2 linked regions of the Pseudoxanthobacter soli DSM 19599 genome follow. The protein of the gene in region 2 interacts with the protein of the main gene of each other region in a pairwise test. Links are inferred from orthologs where the notes say so. Each region holds a gene or a part of one and is shown on either strand. Other genes may lie near its edges.

What was found.
Region 1: the proteins of grpE (region 2) and BUF17_RS07585 interact in binary tests that used the Escherichia coli proteins (3 or more experiments, as listed by UniProt). The link is inferred for Pseudoxanthobacter soli DSM 19599 from one-to-one orthologs.

What each region holds. Positions count from the first base shown.
Region 1 is NZ_FRXO01000002.1:719,039-722,419, forward strand. Bases 393-3,240 are described here. They hold BUF17_RS07585 (Nramp family divalent metal transporter), read left to right. Parts: upstream 393-1,065; coding sequence 1,066-2,415; downstream 2,416-3,240. Other genes in these bases: BUF17_RS07580 (heme ABC transporter permease), read right to left, coding at 393-558; ccmB (heme exporter protein CcmB), read right to left, coding at 2,422-3,078; ccmA (heme ABC exporter ATP-binding protein CcmA), read right to left, coding at 3,099-3,240. Also shown: more of BUF17_RS07580, read right to left, coding at 1-392; more of ccmA, read right to left, coding at 3,241-3,381. UniProt on the Escherichia coli protein: H(+)-stimulated, divalent metal cation uptake system. Involved in manganese and iron uptake. Can also transport cadmium, cobalt, zinc and to a lesser extent nickel and copper. Involved in response to reactive oxygen.
Region 2 is NZ_FRXO01000005.1:197,768-201,030, forward strand. Bases 198-2,927 are described here. They hold grpE (nucleotide exchange factor GrpE), read left to right. Parts: upstream 198-1,124; coding sequence 1,125-1,730; downstream 1,731-2,927. Other genes in these bases: BUF17_RS13670 (hypothetical protein), read right to left, coding at 198-371; trxA (thioredoxin TrxA), read left to right, coding at 664-1,002; BUF17_RS13685 (autotransporter family protein), read left to right, coding at 1,971-2,927. Also shown: BUF17_RS13665 (glycoside hydrolase family 17 protein), read left to right, coding at 1-46; more of BUF17_RS13670, read right to left, coding at 1-197; more of BUF17_RS13685, read left to right, coding at 2,928-3,263. UniProt on the Escherichia coli protein: Participates actively in the response to hyperosmotic and heat shock by preventing the aggregation of stress-denatured proteins, in association with DnaK and GrpE. It is the nucleotide exchange factor for DnaK and may function as a thermosensor.

The DNA.
Region 1 (3,381 bases), on a different replicon or contig from region 2:
GTGCAGGGTGTTCCACCAGTCGACCGAGAACTTGATGACGGGAATGTTGACGACCCCGACGAGGATCAGGACAGCGGCTGTGCGGCCGGCGCGGACCGGCTCCTCGATGGCGTGCCACAAGGCAATCAGGCCGAGATACATCAGGAACAGCACCAGCATCGAGGTGAGGCGGGCGTCCCACACCCACCACGTGCCCCACATCGGCTTTCCCCACAGCGACCCCGTGACGAGGGCGAGGAAGGTGAAGGCGGCCCCGAGCGGGGCCGCCGCGCGCGCGGCGACATCGGCGAGGGGATGCCGCCACACCAGCGTACCAAGCGCCGAAACCGCCATCGCGACATAGGCCGCCATGCCCAGCCAGGCGGACGGCACGTGGACGAACATGATGCGGACGGTCTCGCCCTGCTGGTAGTCGGGCGGGGCCACGAACAGCGCCCCCCAAAGGCCGACCGCCATCACCACCGTCGTGATGCCGGCGAGCCACGGCAGCACGCGCCCGGTGAACGCCAGAAAGCGGGCGGGATTGGCGAGGTCCGTGACGGCGGATGCGAACGGCATGGCTTCTGCTCTGCGAACCGGCGCCCGGCTGCGGTCCGGGATGGCGGCGCGGCCGCCCCCGGCCCGCTCCGAGGCTCGTTACCCACCCAATCTAGAGCATGAGCGGAAGCGGTGGAAACAGGGAACGGTCTGCATCGTCCGGCGGCGGAAGTCCGCACCGGCGGCGGCGCCATCCGGCGCACGCCGGAAATTCGCGCGAAACCGGGTGCGCGCCGGAACGTAGCCTCTCGGCGATACGTTTATTCGGAATAAGTCGCAAAAATTTCTCTGCAACTCTCGACAATGTCAGAGGCTGTCATTAGTTTTGCAAATTAGTCGCATTAAGTGCTGATGGGCCATGAAAGGCCGTTGCGCCTCAGGTGCACCGGTCTCAGCCGGTCCAGGATGAACGCAATGCCTTTCCGTGCCGGCGTGGCCGGAGGCATCGGGAATTGTATGCGTAATTCAAGTCAGGGGGCGACGGTCGGTCGTATGTCGGCACGCCGGCCAGTCGCGCGGGGAGCATCGATGAACGAACCCAATTCGGCCCTTTCGGCGGAATCCGGCTGGCGTCGCGCCCGCTCCGGGCTCTCGCTGCCTGAAGTCCACGGCAGCATCTCGCCCCGGGCCGGCGCGTCGGTGTGGCGGCGTGCCGCTGCGTTCGCCGGCCCCGGCTATCTCGTCGCGGTCGGCTACATGGACCCCGGCAACTGGGCGACCTCGCTTGCCGGCGGCTCCGCCTACGGCATGACGCTGCTCGTCGTCGTGCTGATGTCGAGCCTGATGGCGATGCTGCTGCAGGCGCTTTGCGCCCGCGTCGCAGTCGCCACCGGCCGCGATCTGGCGCAGGCCTGCCGCGATGCCTTTCCGCGTCCGGTCGGCTACATGCTCTGGCTGCTCGCAGAGCTCGCGATCTGCGCCACCGACCTCGCCGAGGTGATCGGCACCGCGATCGGCCTCAACCTGCTGTTCGGCATTCCCCTTGAAATCGGCGTGGTGCTGACCGCGCTCGACGTGGCGCTGATCCTGTTCCTCCAGACGGTCGGGTTCCGCTGGATCGAGGCGTTCGTCGTCGCCATGCTCGGCGTCATCGCGGTGTGCTTCATCGTGCAGATCGGGCTTGCCGATCCGAACTGGGGCAGCGTCATCCGCGGCTTCGCGCCCACCACCGAGATCGTCACAAATCCCGGCATGCTCTATCTCGCGCTCGGCATCATCGGCGCGACGGTCATGCCGCACAATCTCTATCTGCACTCCGGCATCCTGATGACTCGCAGGCTCGGAGACACGCCCGCCGAGAAGCGCGAGTCGCTGAAGTTCGCGACGTGGGATTCCTCGATCGCGCTCGGCGTGGCGTTCTTCGTCAACGCCTCGATCCTGGTGCTCTCCGCGGCGAGCTTCCATGACCGGGGCCAGTTCGACATCACCGAACTCGGCCAGGCCCATGCGCTGCTGCAGCCGCTGCTCGGCGCCGCCATCGCGCCCACGCTGTTCGCCATCGCACTGCTGTGTTGCGGCCTCAACTCCACCGTCACCGCGACGCTCGCCGGCCAGATCGTGATGGAAGGCTTCCTCTCGATCCGTCTGGCGCCGTGGCTGCGGCGGCTCATTACCCGTGCCATCGCCATTCTGCCGGCCATCGTCGTGACAATCATCTACGGGGACGAAGGCACTGCGCATCTCCTCATCCTGAGCCAGGTGGTACTGAGCCTGCAACTGCCGTTCGCCGTGGTCCCGCTGGTGATGTTCACCGCGGACCGGCGCAAGATGGGCGAGTTCGTCGCCCCGCTGTGGATGACGGCGCTCGCCGCCATCACCGCTCTCATCATCATCGTGCTCAACGTGCGCCTGATCATCGAGGCGGCAGGGCTGCTCTGAACGCTATCAGCCTTCCCCGGCCCTGAGCGCGGCGGCGGCGGCGACCGGCGCCGCCACCAGGGCGACGAGAAGGATCGCGACCAGCAACAGGAACGGCGGCCAGAAGGCCGCGGCGCCGAACGCCCCTGTGGTCGCGGCGATGCCGAAGATCAGCACGGGAACCGCGAGCGGCAGCACCAGCACCGGAATGAGCAGCCCACCGCGGCCGAGGCCGGCCGTCAGTGCCGCGCCGATGGCACCGATCAGCGTGAGCGATGGTGTGCCGACGAGAAGGCAGAGCGCGCTCGCCGCGATCGCCTCCGGCCCGAGATTGAGAAACAGCCCGAGGACGGGAACTGCCGCGACCAGCGGTAGGCCAGTCGCGGTCCAGTGCGCCAGCGCCTTCGCCAGCACGACGAGGCCCAACGGCGCCTCGCCCATGAGGAGGAGGTCGAGGGATCCGTCGTCGCGATCCGCTTGGAACAGCCGGTCGAGGCCGAGCAGCGTGGCCAGCAACGCCCCGATCCAGAGCACCGCCGGACCGAGCCGGGCCAGCAGCGCAAGGTCCGGCCCGATGGCGAACGGGATCGCCACCACCACGGCGAGATAGAACAGCACGCCGACGAGGGCGCCGCCGCCCACCCGGAAGCCGAGCACGAGGTCGCGCCGGTAGAGCGCGAACAGGGCGGGGAGGATGCCGCCGGTCATGCGGCGTCCCCCGGCAGGTCGAGCCGGAGGGGATCGACGCCCGGCAGGTTGTCGTGGGTGGCGGCGACGACGATGCCCCCGCGACCAAGATGCCCGGCCATCAGCGCGCCCAGGCGGGCGGCCGAAGCCGCGTCGAGCGCGGCGGTGGGCTCGTCCATCAGCCAGACCGGGCGCGGCACCGCCACCAGACGGGCGAAAGCGAGCCGCCGGCGCTGGCCGGCGGAAAGCAGCCCCGCCGGCAGGTCGGCGAGCGGCGCAAGATCGAGGCTGTCGAGCGCC
Region 2 (3,263 bases):
CGGGCTGTCCGCGCCGGCCGCGCAAGCGACAGGATCGCGAGCGTGAACGCGAGGCCCGCGGGCCACGCGCTGAACAGCACGATGCACAGCACGGCGGCCACGATCGTGGCGCCGAACAGGAAAACGCTCGGGCGCACGAGCGTATAGAGGCCGATCAGCACGGCGACGATGCCCGGGAACACCGTGCGGAAGCCCTGGTTGAACACCATCCGCACCGTGCAGCGCAGCGACGCCTCGCCGGCTTCGCAGGACTGGGCGATCTCGGTCACGTCGATCAGCCCGTAGCGCAGCCACAGCGCGACGCCGAGGGCCACGACGGCGGCGAAGCCGATGGCGAGAAGATTGAGAAGCGAAAAGTGCAGTCTGGTCATCGTCGTCCGGTGTGATGGCAACGGGCCGGCACGCAACCGGGATGCCGTCGCGGCGTCCGCTCGGTTCTCTCGACCCTCCGCCGACCATGGCGGCTCCGATGGCGGTGCGCAACGGCGAATTCGCGGGGTGGAAAAGCCGTTTCCCGCCGGTTCCGGGCCGGTGCCGGGCGCTGCCAACCTTGACGGGCGGGGGGGCAGTTCCTACGTTCCAGCCGAACCCGACGCCGATGCCACGCCCGGCCTCGGCGCCCCAGTTCCCCGAACGTCGCGTTCGCGACAGATGAGGTTCGACATGGCTTCCGCCGCAGACTCCGCCACGACCAAGGTGACCGACACGTCCTTCAAGGCCGATGTTCTCGACGCGGACGTTCCGGTCGTCGTCGATTTCTGGGCCGAGTGGTGCGGCCCGTGCAAGATGATCGCGCCAGCGCTGGAGGAGATCGCCTCCAACCTCGAAGGATCCGTCCGCATCGCCAAGCTGAACGTGGACGAGAATCAGGCGACCGCGATCAAGTACGGCGTGCGCTCGATTCCGACGCTGATGGTCTTCAAGGGTGGCGAACTCGCCGCCACGAAGGTCGGCGCCCTGCCGAAGCAGCAGCTTCAGGACTGGATCAAGAGCGCGATCTGACCGGACGGCCGGCGCCCGGGCGCCGGCTCCACGACCGATACGTAATCGCCGGTATCGGTCCGCCGATGCCGGCGAACGGGTATCCCGAGATCCGAACAATCCCGAGATCAGACTGAACCGACATGACGACCGAAAGCCGCGAACCGACCCAGGAAACCGAACCGGCCGCCGAGGCCGTGGGCAGCGAGGATGCGCAGCAGCCTCAGGCTGCCGCGTCGGACGCCGTTGCGGCGCTGAAGGCCGAGAACGACAATCTGCGCGATCAGGTGCTGCGCACGCTGGCGGAGATGGAAAACCTGCGCCGGCGCACCGAGCGCGAGGTGCAGGATGCGGGCCGCTATGCGATCGCCTCGTTCGCCCGCGACATGCTGAGCGTCGGCGACAACCTGCGCCGGGCGCTCGACGCGCTGCCGGCGGAGGCGCGGGCCGCGGCCGACAGCGCGCTCACCAACCTGCTGAGCGGTGTGGAACTCACCGAGCGCGAGCTTCTGAAGGGGCTGGAGAAGCACGGCGTGCGCAAGATCGCACCGAGCGGTCAGAAGTTCGATCCCAACCTGCATCAGGCGATGTTCGAGGTTCCGAACGCCGAGGTTCCGAACGGCACCGTCGTTCAGGTGCTTCAGGAGGGGTTCGTCATCGGCGACCGCGTGCTGCGCCCGGCGCTGGTGGGCGTCTCCAAGGGCGGTCCGAAGTCCACTGCCAAGGCCGCGGACGAGACAGCGGGCTGAGAGCGCGGTTGCTTCGCCGGCATTTCGCCAGGGCGCCATCGCTTCCCGGACACCATCGCGTTCCGAATACCGTTCGACGAACACGGCCGCGCCCACTGGGCGCGGCTGTTTTCATTTGTCGCACCCAAGGCCGGGTGCGACGTCGCCTTTCGCGAGCGAGCACGCAAAAAGCGCCATCGCCAAGGTTCCCGACCGTCTATAGGCTTTCCTGGCCTCATCCATGAGGCGGGGGAACATGAGATGGAAAACCGGACTTGCAACGGTGGGGCGCCGTTGCGGTGGGGCTGCAGGCTCGCCGTCATCGGCCTCGGTCTCGGAGGCGTCGCAACCGCAACTCGGGCGGAATCGCCGCGGCCGGAAACGCCCACCACCTACCAGACGCTCAATTTCGGATCGAACGGGACCTTCCTGACCGGCATCCGGGGCGACAATATCGTCGGCAACTACACCATCCCGGGCACCGACGACACCGGCGGCCTCTATTACAACATGGCGGCGCAGACCTGGTCGCCGATGCCGGAGCCCACTCCGAACGGCGCGAACTTTCCCGGCGCGATCGGCTCCTCGCCCTACGGCCCGAATTTCGGCACGCCGGATGGCATCCTGCGCGTCGTCGGCAGCTACCAGACCACGGTCTCGGCGCCCTACGACCTCAGCTATCTCTACGATGCCGCGCAGCCGGCCGGACAGCGGATCACGCCGCTCGTCTATCCCGATCCCGGCACGTTCTACACGATCGCGCACAGCACCTTCGGCAATCTCGTCGTCGGCAATTACGACACCCGCCTCGCGACCGGAAACGCCTTCATCTACAATATCGACACCGGCACCTACACCACCAACAACATTCCCGGTGCGATCAGCACGACCGCATACGGCGTCTACGGCGACAAGATCGCGGGCGGTTACGGGGAGATCATGGTCGGCGGCGGGCTCCACGCCGAGCACGGCTATATCTACGATCTCACCACCGGAACCTATGAGACCTACGATCATCCCGGCGCGGTCGCGACCCATTTCGAGGGCATCACGAGCGCCGGCCGGTCTGGCGAATACAATCTCGTCGCCAACTGGATCACGGCCGACGGCACCGTCCATCCGGCGGTGATGCACATCGACGCCCTCGGCAAGACGAGCTGGTACGAGATCGACATCCCCGGCAAGGTCGTGTCGTCGAACTCCGCCTACGGCGACAATGTCGTCGGCATCTACATCGATTCGAACGGCATCAACGGCTACATCGCCACGATTCCCGGCATTTACAATCCGATCCGCAACACCGGGGCGCTGACATCCGACGCCGATAACGCGGCCGCGCTCTCCGGCCGCAAGGGCGACGACATTGTCAATACCGGCACGGTTCAGGTGACGGGCAACGGCGGCGTCGGCATCCGCGGCGAAACCTACGGCGTGCTCACCAATTCCGGCACCGTCATCGCCACCGGGATCGTCGGCGCGGCGGCGGAGATGCACGGGCTCTACGGCACCCTGCTCAATTCCGGCACCCTGCAGGCGCCCGCCGTCGCCGATGCC